Regions from separate parts of the Caballeronia sp. PC1 genome, predicted to be linked through region 1. Evidence: riboswitches for the same ligand, from Rfam matches in the RefSeq annotation. Region 1 holds a riboswitch; the other holds the start of a gene.
What was found. A riboswitch is a leader RNA that binds a small molecule or an ion and turns the genes downstream of it on or off. The one in region 1 is predicted to bind thiamine pyrophosphate.
Positions count from the first base shown of each region.

Region 2: it holds a riboswitch for thiamine pyrophosphate, as region 1 does, so the genes downstream of both, thiC (phosphomethylpyrimidine synthase ThiC) here and LY284_RS14650 (FAD-dependent oxidoreductase) in region 1, are expected to answer to the same signal.

Region 1 is NZ_JAJUBH010000001.1:3,056,562-3,059,970, forward strand. Features, by position in the region: gene LY284_RS14645 (ABC transporter ATP-binding protein/permease) at 1-1,191, opposite strand, end outside; TPP riboswitch at 1,421-1,545, shown strand; gene LY284_RS14650 (FAD-dependent oxidoreductase) at 1,725-2,867, shown strand; gene thiS (sulfur carrier protein ThiS) at 2,884-3,081, shown strand; gene LY284_RS14660 (thiazole synthase) at 3,105-3,409, shown strand, end outside.
Region 2 is NZ_JAJUBH010000001.1:1,659,634-1,663,042, forward strand. Features, by position in the region: gene LY284_RS08045 (DUF4397 domain-containing protein) at 1-451, opposite strand, end outside; gene LY284_RS08050 (EamA family transporter) at 776-1,717, opposite strand; TPP riboswitch at 1,937-2,078, shown strand; gene thiC (phosphomethylpyrimidine synthase ThiC) at 2,220-3,409, shown strand, end outside.

The DNA of each region.
Region 1 (3,409 bases):
ACGCGAGAGCGGCGTGCCGTTCGGCAGCGCGAGCATGAGTCCGTTGGTCGTGAGCGAAGGCGTGCTCGTGTAATGCAGATTGATGCCGCCGTGTTCCGTCGCCGGCGACGTTTCCTCGCGGATATGCGTGGAGCGCATTACGCGCTTGAATTCGCGCAGACGATTCACCGTGGCGCGCCATTCGACCAGTGTCGAATAACTGTTGATGAACCAGGAAAACGAATCGCTGACCGTGCCGAACGCCGACGAAATCTGCATCAGCACGCCAAAGGAGAACGCGCCCGCGAAGTAGCGCGGCGCCGCGACCATGATCGGAAAGATGATCGCGATCTGCCCGTAGAAGCTCAGCACGAAGGTCATGCGCTTCGTGTACTTCATGATCATCCACCAGTTGTCGCGGATGCGCTGGAAGATGGTCTTCGCGTTGGCGGTTTCGGTCGAGATGCCGTCGTAGAAGGCGATCTGCTCGGCGTTCTCGCGCACGCGGATCAGGCCGAAGCGGAAATCCGCCTCCACCTTCTGTTGCTGATAATTGATCGACACGAGCGGATGGCCGACCTTCTGGATGATGAGCGAGCCGAGAATCGCATAGAGCGCGGCGGCCCACACCATATAGCCCGGAATGGTGATCGGCGTGCCGCCGAGCGAAAACGTCAGCGCGCCCGCGATGGTCCAGAGAATCGTGATGAAGGTGACGAGCGTGACGAGCGTCGAAAGCAGGTCGAGGGACAGCGAAAGCGTCGTCGTGGCGAAGGATTGCAGGTCGTCGGAAATACGCTGGTCGGGGTTGTCGGCGAGGCGGTCGCGCTCGATCCGGTAGAACGCCTTGTCGCCGAGCCATTGCTCCAGAAAGCGGTTGGTGAGCCACTGCCGCCAGCGGAACGCGAGCATCTGGCGCAAATATCGGCCGTACACCGCGAGCAGGATGTACGCGAACGCGAGGCCGGTGAAGATCAGCAGCAGATGCGGAAAATCCTTGACGTTCTTGTTTTGCAGCGCGTTGTAGAAGTCGGCGTTCCAGCTGTTGAGCCGCACGTTGATCCACACGACCGTCATGTTGATGGCGATGATCGCGACGAGCAGGCCCCACGCGACGCCTCGCTCCTCCGAAATCCAATAGGGCTTGATGAGGCTCCACGCGGAGACTTCGTCGGCCTTCTGCTGCGTGTTTTCGATTTGAGTGTTGGTCATGAGCTTCCTGCTGATGCGCATCGAGGCGCCCGATTTTTACGTTCGCGGCCGAATGGGACGGCCCATTCCGGCTCGGCAAATTGTTCCGGGATTCTCTTAACGCCCGCTTAATTTCACGCGATGGTTCGGCGAACCGTGTTCGCGGCATTGTGCCAGAGTGCCGCGGGGCACGATAAAAGGCGGGCAATCCCGGTTTGCAGCGGGTTCGGCTTTCATGTTTTAATGATCCTCGACGAAACAGGGGTGCTTCGCGTGCATCGGCGGCCAATATGGCGGTCAGCGCGGCGAGGCTGAGAGAGACCCTTTGCACCCGATCCGGGTAATACCGGCGAGGGAAGTTTCCGGAAATCGCGCACCGTTCGCGCCATTTCTTCCGTCTCTTTCAGTCCTCCCTTTGCGCCCGGCGCGTGCCGAATCACGCCGAGCCGCTTTCTCCGCTGATTTCGTCCTTGTGATGTGGCGCCATGTCCGCACGGTCGAGATCGCGAACGCCGTCTCCTCTTGCCGCACCGGCGCACTAAGGAGACATCGAATTGAACAGGATCGAACAGGGCGCCGCCGCGCGCCGGCCGGAATTCGCCGTCGTGGGCGGCGGGCTCGTCGGGCGGCTCGTCGCCTGGCAGCTCGCGGGCGCGGGGCATGACGTCGCGCTCTACGAACGCGGCGACGCGGCTGGCACGCAGTCGGCGGCGTGGGTCGCCGCCGCGATGCTCGCGCCGCTCGCGGAGGCGGCGAGCGCGGAGCCGCTCGTCGTCGGGCTCGGGGCGGCGTCGCTGGAACGCTGGCCGAAGCTCATCGCGCAATTGCCCGAGCCGGTGTTCTTTCAGCGCAACGGCACGCTCGTCGTCTGGCACGGCGCCGATCGCGCCGAGGCGCCGCTTTTCGAGCGCCGGTTGCGCGCCAATTCGCCGCCCGCTCTGCTCGACGGCGGTTTCATCAAGCTCGCGGGCGCGCAGCTCGCGCAAGCCGAGCCTGCGCTCGGAACGCGTTTTCCGCAAGGCTGGATGTTGCCGAATGAGGGACAGCTCGACAATCGTCAGGCGCTCGCCGCGCTCGCGGCCGGGCTTGCCGCGCGCGGCGTGCGCACGCACTGGAATACGGCCGTCGATGCCATGCCGGACGCGCGCTGGATCATCGATTGCCGGGGGCTCGGCGGCAAGCCCGCGTGGCCCGCGCTGCGCGGCATTCGCGGTGAAGTCGCGCGTGTGCACGCGCCGGGTATCGGGTTGTCGCGGCCTGTGCGGCTGCTGCATCCGCGCTATCCGCTCTATATCGCGCCCAAGGAGAACGATGTGTATGTGATCGGCGCGACGGAGGTCGAAGGCGAAGACATGTCGCCGGTGACGGTGCGTTCCGCGCTCGAACTGCTGAGCGCGGCGTTCGCCGTGCATCCGGGTTTCGGCGAGGCGCGCATTCTCGAGCTGAATGCGCACTGCCGGCCGACCTTGCCCGATCATCGCCCGGCCATTGTCTGGGACGGGGCGCGGACCTTGCGCGTGAACGGCCTGTACCGGCACGGTTTCATGATCGCGCCGGAAGTCGCGGATAGCGCGTGTCACCTGGCGCAGGCGCTCAATTCCGGCGAGGTTGCCGACCACGACGCCTTCACGGCATTTCGAGACGCCGCGCGCTGGCCCGAACTGCTTCACGACGAAACGGCCGTCGCCGCGCTCTAGCACTCAGGAAAGCACCATGAACATCCATATCAATCAGCGCGTTTTCGATTTGCCCGATGCGACCACCGTCACCGAGGCGCTCGCCGCGTTCGGCGCGAAGCCGCCGTTCGCCGTCGCGTTGAACGGCCAGTTCGTCGCGCGCGGCGAGCATGCCACGAAAACGCTCGCGTCCGGCGACAAGCTCGATGTCGTGTCGCCCGTTGCGGGCGGCTGAATCACGAACCGAAGGATCGAACCATGACCATTCCAACCGCCGACCTGCTCACGCTTTACGGCGAAGCGTTTCCGAGCCGCGTGCTGCTCGGCACGTCGCGTTATCCGTCGCTGCAATCGCTGTCCGACTCCATCGACGCCGCGCGGCCAGGCATGGTGACGGTCGCGCTGCGCCGCCAGTCGGAGACGGGCGAAGCCGGCTTCTTCGACGTGCTCAAGCGCCACGGCGTCGCGCTCTTGCCGAATACGGCGGGTTGCCAGAGCGTCGATGAAGTGCTGACCACCGCTCACATGGCGCGCGAAGTGTTCGAGACGCCGTGGATCAAGCT
Region 2 (3,409 bases), 1.4 Mb from region 1:
GATTCGGCGCGTTGGTCGAGGCATTGAAGGCGCGCACCCGTGCGCTCGTCGACAGCAGTCCCTTGTCGAAGGGATCGTCGATCACCGCGATCGACGGCACGAAGCCCGCATCCGGCAACGCGATCACCGTGTACTCGTGGCCCTTCGCGGCGTTGCTGATGCTGGTGTCGGTCGCGAGTTGCGTCGTCGTGTTGACCGCGGCGTAGGAGAAGTTGTGCTGGCCGGTGTCGATGTTCGCGAAGTTGGTCACGGTCTTGTACGCGAGATTCGGCTGCAGGATCTTGCCGTTGTCGTAGAAGTCGACGTTCGGCCCGCTCGGGATCGCGTGAATGAAATGGACTTCCGGCGGCGTGACGCCGATTTCCTTGCCGACATCGTCGGAGCTTCCGCCGCAAGCGGAGAGCAGAGCAGCGACGGCGCCGAGCGCGGCAGCGGTGCGGATGAGCTTCATGATTCACCTTCCTTTATTTTGATCGACACCTCGTTGGCCGGGTCCGGACGAAGGCTTGCGCCTGATTCGTGGACCCTGGTTCTGTTTTCTTTCTGGACCGATCGGTCGACGTCAATCGCGCCGGCGATGCGGGTGCCTGCCATCAGCAAAGGATGTGCCCCTGAGGGATGTGAATGGCCCGCTCGCGCCCTGCAAAGCCATGCAGGACGGGGCTTCCGGAATCGTTAGAGGAATTGTTCGGGAGGTGGGAAAGGCACGCGGCGAAGCGGCATCGAACGATGCAGCCCGCCGGTGCGCGAAGCGGCTTTTACAATGAAGGGACGCTCAGGCCAGCCCGCGCCGCCGATAGTCGAACCAGAACGAAAGCCCGACGGAAAGCAGGATGACGAGCGTCGCGATGACGGTCCACTGCGTGATGATCTCGCCGAGCAGCGCCGCGCCGAGCAGCACCGCGACGACCGGGTTCACGTACAGGCAACTCGTCGCGACGATCGTGCTCGTGTTGCGGATCAGGAAGTTATACGCGACATACGCGGCCATCGAACCGACGACCACGAGATAGACGAACGCAAGCCCGGCTCCCGGCGCGACGTGCGTGAGCCGCTCGCCGGACAACAGCGCGATGCCCGTCGCGATCAAACCGCCCAGCCCGATCTGCAAGGCCGTGGACATCAACAGATCGGAAGGCTGCGGCAGCCGGGTCGCGAGATGCGCGCCGCCCGCCCAGAAGATCGCCGCGCACAGAATGGCGAGTGTGCCGAACGTGGAACTCGGCGACGGATCGCCGTGATTCAGCAGCACGATGCCGACGAGACCCAACGCCACCGCGAACCACTCGCCCTTCGCGACCGCGCGGCCCGCGAGCGCGGTGAAGATCGTCGCGAAGAGCGGCACCGTGGCCACCATCACGGCGGCGGTGCCGGAGCCGACGGTGCGCATGCCGTAGGCCATCATCCCGCTGGACAGACCTTCGAGCAAGGTGCCGACGATCGCCGCGTTGCGCACTTCCCGCGCGCTGGGCCACACCGCCTTGCGATGCACCGCGATCGCGAGCAGCCCTACGCCCGCGAACAGGTTGCGCAGCCCGCCGAGCATGAGCGGCGGAAACGATTCGAGCGACAGGTGAATCCCGAGATACGTCGATCCCCACACGAGATAGACGACCGCGAGCGCGAGCGCCACCTGCCCCTTGAAGGAACGCGGCGCGCGAAACGGAAAACGGTCGGGGAAACTGAACGGCAGACGCGGCGGCGGCAGAGCGGACATGCATTACTCCGCGACGGCTGCGCGCCGGACGAAAACAGGCAAAACCAGACAGGACGGCATGACGGAAAACGAAGAGGCGGATGGCGCGAGAAGGGGCCGCTCGATCTTCGGGAAAACCCGGAAGTTCGCGGCGCCCGCCATTATGCAGTAAGCGCCCTCTACGAACGACGGAATTTGAAGATGGTTGCCAACACGCCACGCCACGGTGTAAGGTGGCGGCTGCTAACGCGGGGGTCCTGCGTTGCGCATCGCGATTTCAACCGGTTTCATCGATCGAATCGCTTCGTGCGGCGTGGGTGAGAAATACCCTTTGAACCTGATCTGGATAATGCCAGCGCAGGGAAGCGTTCGGGTTCGACGGTTTGCAGCATCCCGCCACTTCTTCCGAACCCGTACCTTTCCATCTCGTTCCTCCCTGTTTAGCTCCTGAGTCAGCCGAGCTCGGTGTCGCTCGTTCGCGTCGCGCTTCGGAAATAACCGTCCCACACAGGAGATACAACACATGAATGCCAACCCCAAGTTCCTGTCCGAGAACGCCGTCGTCGATGCCGCCGCCATCGCGCCCCTGCCGAACTCGCGCAAGGTCTACGTCGAAGGTTCGACGCCGGACATCCGCGTGCCGATGCGCGAAATCACGCAGTCGGACACGCCCGACGGCTTCGGCGCCGAGAAGAATCCGCCGGTCTACGTCTACGACACGTCGGGTCCGTACACCGATCCGGACGCGCACATCGACATTCGCTCGGGTCTGGAAGCGCTGCGCGGCGCGTGGATCGAGAAGCGCGGCGACACCGAGGAACTTGCGGGCCTGTCGAGCGAATACGGCCGCGAACGCGCCGCCGATGCGAAGACCGCCGAGCTGCGCTTTCCCGGCCTGCACCGCAAGCCGCGCCGCGCGCTCGAAGGCAAGAACGTCACGCAGATGCACTACGCGCGCGCCGGCATCGTCACGCCGGAGATGGAGTACATCGCGATCCGCGAAAATCAGCGGCGCGCGGAATATCTCGAAAGCCTGAAGTCGAGCGGCCCGAACGGCGAAAAGCTCGCGGCGATGATGGGCCGTCAGCACGCCGGACAAGCGTTCGGCGCAGCGGCGTTCGGCAAGGATGCGCTCAAGGAAATCACGGCCGAATTCGTGCGCGAGGAAGTGGCGCGCGGCCGCGCGATCATCCCGGCGAACATCAATCACCCGGAAAGCGAGCCGATGATCATCGGCCGCAACTTCCTCGTGAAGATCAACGCGAACATCGGCAATTCGGCGGTGAGCTCGTCGATCGGCGAGGAAGTCGACAAGATGACGTGGGCGATCCGCTGGGGCGGCGACACGGTGATGGATCTCTCGACCGGCAAGCACATCCACGAAACGCGCGAGTGGATCGTGCGCAACTCGCCGGTGCCCATCGGCACGGTGCCGATCTATCAGGCGCTCGAAAAAGTCAACGGCAAGGCCGAAGACCTGACCTGGGAAATCTTCCGCGACACGCTCATCGAGCAAGCCGAACAAGGCGTCGATTACTTCACGATCCACGCGGGCGTGCGCCTGCAATACGTGCCGCTGACGGCCAACCGCATGACCGGCATCGTGTCGCGCGGCGGCTCGATCATGGCCAAGTGGTGCCTCGCGCATCACAAGGAAAGCTTCATCTACGAGCACTTCGAAGACATCTGCGAAATCATGAAGCAATACGATGT